3 regions of the Negadavirga shengliensis genome follow, and region 2 is predicted to be linked to each of the others. Evidence: riboswitches for the same ligand, from Rfam matches in the RefSeq annotation. Region 2 holds a riboswitch; each other region holds the start of a gene.
What was found. A riboswitch is a leader RNA that binds a small molecule or an ion and turns the genes downstream of it on or off. The one in region 2 is predicted to bind S-adenosylmethionine.
Positions count from the first base shown of each region.

Region 1 (3,279 bases), on a different contig from region 2:
GTACCTGTGAACCTTTTTTCGCGTTAATTATCAAACTTGCGACTGGCAAATCCCCCTCAATAACTGTACCTTTACAGCCTGTTTTAGACCTATGAGAATTCTTTTCATTCAAATACTGGTAATGCTCAGTTTTCAGTATCTGCAAGCGCAGTCAGATCATACCAAAAGATCTACCTTGTATTTTATAGCGGGTTCTTCGGGCGCCAATGTACGGGAATTCAATGAAATGCTTCAGAACAAAGGTGTCTCGCCGCTCAGAAGCGGTTACAGTTCTACCGGGATGGGCTATCAATATAGGTTTAATGATTTTATATTGGGTTTTGAACTGTACCACAACAACGGACCTAAATCCCTTTTCAGAGAATATGAGATAGATCACAGGACGACCAGGTTCTATATGAACATCGGCTATTCGCTCACGGAGGAAGGCAGGTTTCACCTCGTCCACTACATGTCCATGGGGGGCGGTTATTTGAACTTTCAAATGCTGAAAGATGAACGTAGGATAGACGAACTGGGACCCTTCCTGCAAAATCCGTCTCAAGGGTTTGTGTTGAGAAAAAAAGACATCCAGAAAGGAACCCATAAAATGGGCGGGTTTCTTACCGAGATAGGTTTCCAGTTAGGGTATGACTTTGACTTGCCAGGCATGGAGGAGACCTTGGAACTCATGGCAAAATTCGGTTATGCTTTCAGCCCCTTCGAGGATTCCTGGAGTATAAACGGAATTAATTTTGACAATTTACAAAGTGGCGCCTTTTTCAGGATGGGAGCCGGAATATCCATGCCTGACCGGAGTCTTTTTTTTCCCGATGCGGCTTTGGGGGTTCATTTTTTCTATGGCATGAACTTCAGAACACCTACCCGGTTCAACGAACTGTTGGAAGCCAATGGTATGCAGCCTTTATCCAGGATTCCCGGCAACTTGGGTATCAAAGTTATCGGTGAAAACAGAAGAAGGATGTATGGTGTTGATGTGTTCAATATTGCCAATACGGGACCTGCCAATGAGCAATACGACCAAACCCTTAATAGTTTAAGACTGTACTTTAATTACGGCTACCTGTTGTTTAAAAGGAAAAACGTCGAGCTGGGCGGCCTGGGGGGCTTAGGATATGGAAATATCAGGTATACATTGGAACACAAGGTGAAACCTGACTTTCCCCTGCTTTTTGAGGAGCCGGATTTTGATGGCTATCTGTCCAATCGGGGTATAATGGCCAAACCTGAAATTTACCTGGCTTATGCCATGCCTTTGAACACAAAAATGTTTAACCTGGTTTATTCAGCCCATTTCGGTTATGAACTTCCATTAAGCCGATACAGGCTGGGAGGCCTTACCATGGCCAATTATATGTCCGGTCCCTATTTGCAGTTCGGGCTCGGCATCCGGCCCTGAAGGGGATGATTTTCGGTGGGGGATATCCTCAAGCTGGCTGTGGCCGAAACCGTTTTTACATGAACCATTGATCCATTACCAGAACAAAAACCCTGTATTCGAGGATAGTATTTTTTGGTGCCGACGCCGAGAAACAGAAAAAGTGATGTTGTTTTATTAACCCACAAAATGCTGCCGTTTCAAAAACCCAGGTGCAGCTGACGTCCCTTCTCCTCACAGATTAAAATTCGCATTTCGATAAAATGATCCGTATAAAACGAAAAAAATTTAAAGTTTTTTTTATATGGAGTATTTTTTCCACAAAATGATGTTAATTTTGAGATCGCTTATCGAGAAAGACGGAGGGAAGGGCCCTATGATGTCTTAGCAACCTGATTAACAAGGTGCTAATTCCCGTTCCGGAAATGCCGGATAAAGATGAGCCGCATAAGATATAGATATTCTATTTTTCTTCCCGGTTCATACTCGCATAGGCTTTTTAAATGACAACAGTATGCCGAACAGAACCGATTTATTGCTTAAGGAAATTAAAAAAAGAATTTTGATTTTGGATGGTGCCATGGGTACCATGATACAGCGTCATGCCCTTAAGGAAGAAGATTTTCGTACAGAAGAACTATACCAGATCAAAAAATCCCTGAAGGGGAATAATGATCTCCTTTCACTCAGCCGCCCGGAAATCATAAAAGATATCCATAGGGCATATTTTGACGCGGGCGCGGATATAGTGGAAACAAACACTTTCAGCAGCACTTCCATCGCTCAGGAGGATTATGGCCTAGGAGACCTCGCCTATAAACTCAATTATGAATCTGCAAAGATAGCCCGGGAAGTGGCGGAGGAATATGCAGATAAAAACCCTGAAAAACCCCGCTTTGTGGCCGGTGCCATAGGCCCCACCAACAGGACGGCATCCATTTCTCCTGATGTGAATGACCCCGGTTACCGCGCGGTCACTTTTGATCAACTGTCTGCAGCCTATCAGGAACAGGTAGAAGGATTACTGGACGGGGGCGTGGATATATTACTGGTGGAAACAGTGTTTGACACCTTGAATGCCAAAGCTGCATTGTATGCCATACAGGAAGTATATGAAAAAAGAGGCATACCGCTTGATCCCCTTGAAGGAGGTATTCCTATTATGGTTTCCGGAACCATTACAGACGCTTCGGGCAGAACCCTGTCCGGCCAGACCACGGAGGCTTTTTTGATTTCGTTGTCCCATGTTCCTTTGTTAAGTATAGGGCTCAATTGTGCATTAGGGGCTAAGGAACTCAGGCCTTATCTCAAAGTATTGGCGGAGAGGGCGCCTTATTATGTAAGCGTCTATCCGAACGCCGGATTACCTAATGAATTTGGCAAATATGACCAGGGACCGGGAGAAATGAAAGACCAGGTCAAAGAATTTATCAAAGAAGGTTGGGTGAATATCCTGGGAGGCTGTTGCGGTACCACACCCGATCACATCAGGGAAATTGCCGCTCTGGCGGCCGAATATTCCCCAAGAAAATTAAATCCTTCGCTTACTGAAATACAGTAGAATGAGTAGTTACCCAAACAACAACGTATTGCGGCTTTCCGGCTTGGAACCTTTGGTTTTTACCCCTGAGATCAATTTTGTGAACATAGGGGAAAGGACCAATGTGACCGGATCGAAAAAATTTGCCAGGCTTATCCTGAACGGAGACTATGACCAGGCCCTGGAAGTGGCTTTGGACCAGGTAAGAGGCGGTGCCCAAATTTTGGACGTGTGTATGGATGAGGCCATGTTGGATGGGGAGGCAGCTATGGTGAAATTTCTGAACCTTATCGCTTCCGAGCCCGAAATCAGTAGAATCCCCGTGATGATAGACAGTTCTAAATGGAACATCATATTGGCA
Region 1 covers NZ_JBHSJJ010000006.1:23,881-27,159, forward strand. Annotated here, with positions in the region: gene ACFPFU_RS11810 (PAS domain S-box protein) at 1-10, shown strand, start outside; gene ACFPFU_RS11815 (hypothetical protein) at 92-1,399, shown strand; SAM riboswitch class I at 1,723-1,823, shown strand; gene ACFPFU_RS11820 (homocysteine S-methyltransferase family protein) at 1,893-2,939, shown strand; gene metH (methionine synthase) at 2,941-3,279, shown strand, end outside.
Region 1: it holds a riboswitch for S-adenosylmethionine, as region 2 does, so the genes downstream of both, ACFPFU_RS11820 (homocysteine S-methyltransferase family protein) here and ACFPFU_RS04815 (trans-sulfuration enzyme family protein) in region 2, are expected to answer to the same signal.

Region 2 (3,279 bases):
CCGCCTATTCCTATGTATTTGTTGGATTCCGTAGGGCTTCGGTTTAACAGTGGCCGGTAGCCACCGGCACAAAACCAGAGAAAATTTTGGACAGATCGCATGGGGTTAAACAATTTATATATCCTGCATGATGTGTTTCACAAAGGTCACGCTAAACTTTAGAAGTAACGATAAAAAAGCAACTTCCTTGTACGGATATCCGATAACTTCCTGAAAAACAACAATAAAACTACCGCCAACCTTCCATAACAAAGTTGACGCCTGATGAAAACGCCAACACCACGTGTACATTTATCAACACCCGGGTGTTCGTAATCAGTACAACACGGCACCCTTTTTGACAGGCGGGGTTTTCAATATTGAAACAAAACCCCTAATTTCGGTACCGCTAAAAAAACAAAACTTTATGAAAAAGCCTGCCTCGCTGATTTTGATCTTAATTATCTGCCAATTTGCCGTTTTGGCCCAGGACCCTGAGAGGTTCGAAAAACAGGTGCAGGAGATCAACACCGATTTTCCCCACGACGAGCACGCGGGGGCAATATTGTTTACCGGAAGCTCCAGCGTCAGGATGTGGCGTGACCTTCCCGAGGATTTTCCTGATCACCAAATAGTCAATGCAGGTTTTGGCGGGTCACACGCCAGTGATTTGCTTTATTATATTGACGAGTTGATTTTAGACTACCAACCCAAAAAGGTATTTATCTATGAAGGTGACAATGATATTGCGGCCGGAAAGGACGCCCAAAAAATCATCGAAACCCTCAATCTCATTGTAACCCAAATCCAACTAAAACTGCCTGATTCCCAGATCATCCTGATCAGCGCCAAGCCCAGTATCGCCCGTTGGGAATTGGCAGAACAATACGTCGCCCTGAACCAGGAGATGAAAACCTACAGTGTGGTAAAGGAAAACGTCTCCTATGCTGACGTTTGGACAAAAATGCTGGACGAAGACAATAAACCGTTTACGGATATTTTTCTGGAAGATAACCTGCATATGAACAGAAAGGGGTATGATATCTGGAAAGAGGTAATACAGGAGTTTTTGTAGTCTTGAAGGGGAAATGCTTTTATTTTGGCAAAATCCCTCATTACATTTGGAATTCAGTTTTGGCTGCATTTACTTTGCATTCACATTTCAGGCAACTGATTTATAAAGAAGAGGCGAGAGAACAGGCTCTTGGACCCTCTGGCAACCTTCCGGACAAAGGAAAGGTGCCAAAACCTGCCCAATAAAGGGACCTATAAATTAGAAATTATGACAGCATACATTCTCTTTTCTTTTTTCGAACCCCCACATTCCAACCATTCTGCCTTGCCCTTTTATTTATTATTTGGGACAAATAATTGTATCCTATCCTTAAGAAAACATTTTACTGATGTCTTATAAGAATTTTGAAACACAAGCTATCAGGATCGCCGATTCGGCTTCCGACCAGAGAGAGCATTCCGCTCCCATATACCTGAGTTCCAGTTTTGTATTTGATTCTGCCGAACAGGCCAGGCAAATGTTTGCGGACGAAATTCCCGGCAACATCTATTCCCGTTATGCCAATCCCAATACCAGTGACCTGATCTCCAAAGTCTGTGCGGCAGAGGGTACGGAAACCGGCGTCTCCACCGCCTCCGGAATGGCCGCCATGTTTGGCAGCATGGCTGCATTGCTCAGCCAAGGTGACCATATTTTGGCTTCCCGGTCCCTGTTCGGATCCACCCATCAGTTGCTGACCAGGGTTTTTCCAAAATGGGGTATTGACCATACCTACGGCGATATTGTGGATATCGCCAACTGGGACAAACTGGTTAGGCCGAATACCAAGATGATTTTCATCGAAACCCCTTCCAATCCGGGACTGGAAATCATTGATCTGGGATATATTGCCGACTTTGCCAATGCCCATAACCTTATCCTGGTGGTGGATAACTGTTTTGCCACACCTTATCTGCAACAGCCTGCCAAATGGGGAGCGCATATCGTTACCCACAGCGCCACCAAATACATAGACGGGCAGGGCAGGGTGCTGGGTGGCTTGATTTTGGGTAAAAAGGAATTGATAGACGACGTACAATTTTTCATGAGACATACGGGGCCGTCTTTATCCCCCTTCAATGCATGGGTACTTGCCAAGAGCATGGAGACCTTGGCCGTAAGGATGGACAGGCACTGTGAAAATGCTTTGAAAATAGCTGAATACTTCCAACATAGCCAGGATATAGAAACGGTGAAATACCCCTTTCTCCCCTCCCACCCCCAGTATGATCTTGCCAAAAAGCAAATGCGGCACGGTGGGGGCATTATCACACTGACCTTGAAAGGAGGCTTGAACCGTGCCCAAAAGTTCATTGACCAGTTACAGATGATCACCGTCACCGCCAACCTGGGTGACAGCCGAAGCATCATCACCCACCCTGCCTCCACCACCCACAGCAAGCTGACCGAGGAAGAAAGAGAAAGGGTCGGGATACACAACGGCTTGGTGAGGCTTTCTGTGGGTCTTGAGCATGTGGATGACATCATTGGCGATATTGAGAAGGCACTGGTGCTATCCAGGTGATCTAAAGTGCGCCATCACACGGCATTCAACAAGGCTTTATTAACAGGATCTTGTTATAAAATTATCTCCCTTAAAACTAAGCTTATTCATTTTTATCTCAATTTCCCTTAAAATAATCGGAGAGCCCGACCATTTAAGGAGTTACCGTTACATCCGGTTGCACTTGGGGCCGACCGAAAAGTTGGAAACAGGATCATGGTGCGGCCATCCAAGACCGGGTTAATGAAAAACACTTGGGTCCAAGCCCCATACGGTCCTTTCCGCTGACCGCTCTATTTTGTTTGTATTTTTTTCGGTAAGGTGTAGCGTTATGGGCAAACCTACCGTCTACTATTTTAAAGCCGCTAAAAATAATCCCGACTATGAGAAACCCGTATGCACTTTTATCACTTTTCGCTGTTCTCCATCTCGCTGCCTGCGACTGGGGCGGATCTGCAGAAGAGGCCCTTACCCCCAATATCAGGACCTTACAGGGCTATGAAAAGGAAATGGTATTCAGCAGCTCCAAATTTGCACTGGACCTTTTTCACCAGCTCCAAAAAACGGAGGCAGTCAATCAATTTTTTAGCCCCTACAGTATACATCAAGCCCTTTCCATGACCATGAATGGCAATGAGGGGGAAGTGCTGGAAGAATTTGTACGGATACTGCGATATGAGGGGATGGGGCTGGAGGAGGCCAACAAGGCGGCCAAAGAGCTCACCCAGTTCCTCATGGATCT
Region 2 covers NZ_JBHSJJ010000002.1:466,919-470,197, forward strand. Annotated here, with positions in the region: gene ACFPFU_RS04805 (DUF4407 domain-containing protein) at 1-101, opposite strand, end outside; gene ACFPFU_RS04810 (SGNH/GDSL hydrolase family protein) at 407-1,054, shown strand; SAM riboswitch class I at 1,152-1,254, shown strand; gene ACFPFU_RS04815 (trans-sulfuration enzyme family protein) at 1,383-2,558, shown strand; gene ACFPFU_RS04820 (serpin family protein) at 2,921-3,279, shown strand, end outside.

Region 3 (3,279 bases), on a different contig from region 2:
CATGTACTGCTTATCACCGATGGGAGTCTGGGTCCGCAATAAAATGAAGGCCATAACAAATACGGTAATACTTGCCCCGACAATAAGCAAGTTAAGCTTTCTATTCTGATACATCCCTTTCATTACCGTCAACATGATTAAGGACATGGGGGCCACCATCAGGGAAGTCATGTATAACCTCGTCGTGCTCAGATATACATGATCAACTGTGTCAACATTCAAATACATCACAGCATACATTATCATAAAAGATGCCGTAAGCATGATTAAAAACTTCTGATAGTTGGTGTTTTTCATTTGCTATGGCTTTAGTTTTATCGAAATCCAAATATCTATTTGAGGTAAGGAAATATGGGTTTTATTCATGCAGGTTTAAGACGCAAAAAGTATGCCTCTTCCACGCCAGAGCAAGCTTTTCAATCAGCGTTTTACTGAAATAATAGCAACGGGGAAACCCGGAACAAACCACTCCCTATTTCCGCCATCCTATACGGAAATCGATATTCTCCGCTACGTGGCCATGTGTTTTCAAACCCACTCCTACACGCACCCCTTTAAAAATTTCATAACTTAAAATATACCTTTGAAAGAAAGTCCTATCAGGCTGATAACCAACCGGTTTTTGGATATACCATGTCATGCGTTGACTGAAATCAAACCTGCCGAAGAGAAAATGGTGGGAAAAATAGGTACCCAGGATAGCCGCGTTGCCGCTTCCTGAGATTTCATTGGCTGCGAGGTCCCAATTGATTTCCGCTCCCGCCCCTAATCCATTCACCCTGCCTATCCGGTAAATGCTTCCTGCAGATACACCAAAAGAAGGCTTCCTTCCCGGATTGACGGGATCATCTCTCATCGTACCAAAAAAATCCGCATGCCAAGCTACTTTTTTACTTGCTTTTTCGGCCTCATGGTCCGGCAAGTCCAGATCCCGTACCAAATAGGATATCCCTATGCCTAAGGTGGGAAAATTCATGCCTCTGTTGGGTTGCCTCTGACCGCCATTGGAAATATGGTTGTAATGAAGCGTAAGGCTACTCATCCAGCGTTCTGATAATTTGTAACTGATTTTCGGAGAAATAAACAACAGAAAACTTATGGGGCTGCTGAAAAAATTATTATCCGGGTTAAATTCTTCATCGTAAACTCTGGTAATATAGCTGATACCCATACCGGACCTTACAGACAGCAGCCAGTTCTTATTATGCCATATAACGGGTTCGAATGCCCCCGACAAGGACAAAGCGCTTCCCAGGATTTCGCGGTTATTGAAATTATGGTATGAAAAATCTATTCCGAGAAAATGATGGCAATGACATGCATGCCATGCATCCCTGCTTTTCTGCAATACATCAAAGCCCGCACGAAAGCCAAAGGGCTGGGAATCGGCCACTGGAATCAGATCTGTGGCATGGGCAACGATAATGCCTTTTTGCAGTTCCCCTGTCCACCTGGAGACCTTCTGGGCAGTAGCATGTGTTCCCAAATATAAAATCAGGAGCAATGAGAAAAAAGAGATTTTCAATTCATACATACCCTATCACACTGAAATCGTGGATATTTGTTTCAAAATTAAAAATTTTGGTGGCAAATTATTGCAAATAAGGCGAAAGAGCGCTTATTTTGCAGCATCCTTTTACTTTTTAAAGTATTTGGATTTATAAAGAAGAGGTTAGAGACAGGCTCAGTGATCCTCTGGCAACCTGGAAAATCCAAGGTGCCAATTCCTGCCAAGGGGCATTAAGGCCATTTGGATATATAAATTCTGAAGAGCATGGTTTCATATCACAAGCAAATTTCCCTACAAAACGTACCTTCCTGTTACAGGAATATTTCCTGCCTCATTCCTAGAATCTGTCATTTTGATGGCTGTATGTGTTTTTGAAACACTGCAAAAAACATATGGCCGTCGGTTGCTGCGGAAATATTTTTCAATGGAAAACAACTGTTCTAATTAATAAACCTCAAAACAAAACACAACATGTCTCAAAATTATCGTTTCGAAACTTTACAGATCCATGCGGGTCAGGAAGCAGACTCAGCTACCAACGCCAGGGCGGTTCCAATCTACCAGACCACTTCCTATGTTTTTAATTCAGCGGAACATGGCGCAAATCTTTTCGCTTTGAAAGAATTCGGCAACATCTACACCAGGATCATGAATCCTACGACAGATGTTTTTGAAAAAAGGATGGCGGCATTGGAAGGTGGTGTAGCGGCGGTGGCCACTGCTTCCGGCCAATCCGCACAGTTTTTGGCCCTTAACAATTTTCTGACTGTGGGAGACAACTTCGTTACCTCCCCGTTTTTATATGGAGGCACTTACAATCAGTTCAAAGTATCTTTCAAACGTATCGGTATCGAGGCGAGGTTTGCGAAAACGGATAAAGCAGCGGATCTTGAGGCGGAAATCAACGATAAAACCAAGGCTATCTATGTAGAAACCATCGGTAACCCTGAATTCAACGTGCCTGATTTTGCAGAGGTAGCCAATCTGGCAAAAAAATATGATATACCGTTGGTGGTTGACAACACATTTGGCGCCGGTGGCTTTTTATGCCAACCCATCAAACACGGCGCCAACATTGTGGTTTCTTCGGCTACAAAATGGATCGGGGGACATGGCAATTCCATTGGTGGTATCATTGTAGACGGTGGCAACTATAACTGGGGCAATGGGAAGTTTCCTCAATTTTCTGAGCCTTCTGAAGGTTACCATGGTCTTAATTTTTGGGAAACATTTGGAGACAACAACCCGCTGGGCCTGCCCAACATTGCATTTGCCATCCGGACCAGAGTAGAAGGACTCCGGGATTTCGGACCCGCCATGAGTCCTTTTAATGCATTTCTGTTGTTGCAAGGATTGGAAACACTTTCTTTAAGAGTTCAGCGAACGGCAGACAATGCCCTGGAACTGGCAAAATGGTTGGAGAACCACCCTCAAGTCAGAAAAGTAAGCTATCCGGGACTGCCTTCAAGCCCATATCATCAAACCGCAAAAAAATACCTTCCAAATGGCTACGGAGGTGTGTTGAGCTTTGAACTGGAGGGAGAAAAGGAGACCGCTTCTGCATTCATCAACAATCTGCAGCTGATTTCACACCTGGCCAATGTGGGCGATGCCAAAACACTGATCATCCAGCCATCAGCCACCACCCACCAGCAATTATCTGATGAAGAACAGTTGGCTGCGGGGGTTACGCCAACGCAGTTGCGGATTTCCTCGGGAATAGAGCATATAGAAGATATAAAAGCGGACCTCAGTGCTGCTTTTGACAA
Region 3 covers NZ_JBHSJJ010000004.1:372,287-375,565, reverse strand. Annotated here, with positions in the region: gene ACFPFU_RS09275 (DUF305 domain-containing protein) at 1-297, opposite strand, end outside; gene ACFPFU_RS09270 (acyloxyacyl hydrolase) at 473-1,534, opposite strand; SAM riboswitch class I at 1,656-1,765, shown strand; gene ACFPFU_RS09265 (O-acetylhomoserine aminocarboxypropyltransferase/cysteine synthase family protein) at 1,982-3,279, shown strand, end outside.
Region 3: it holds a riboswitch for S-adenosylmethionine, as region 2 does, so the genes downstream of both, ACFPFU_RS09265 (O-acetylhomoserine aminocarboxypropyltransferase/cysteine synthase family protein) here and ACFPFU_RS04815 (trans-sulfuration enzyme family protein) in region 2, are expected to answer to the same signal.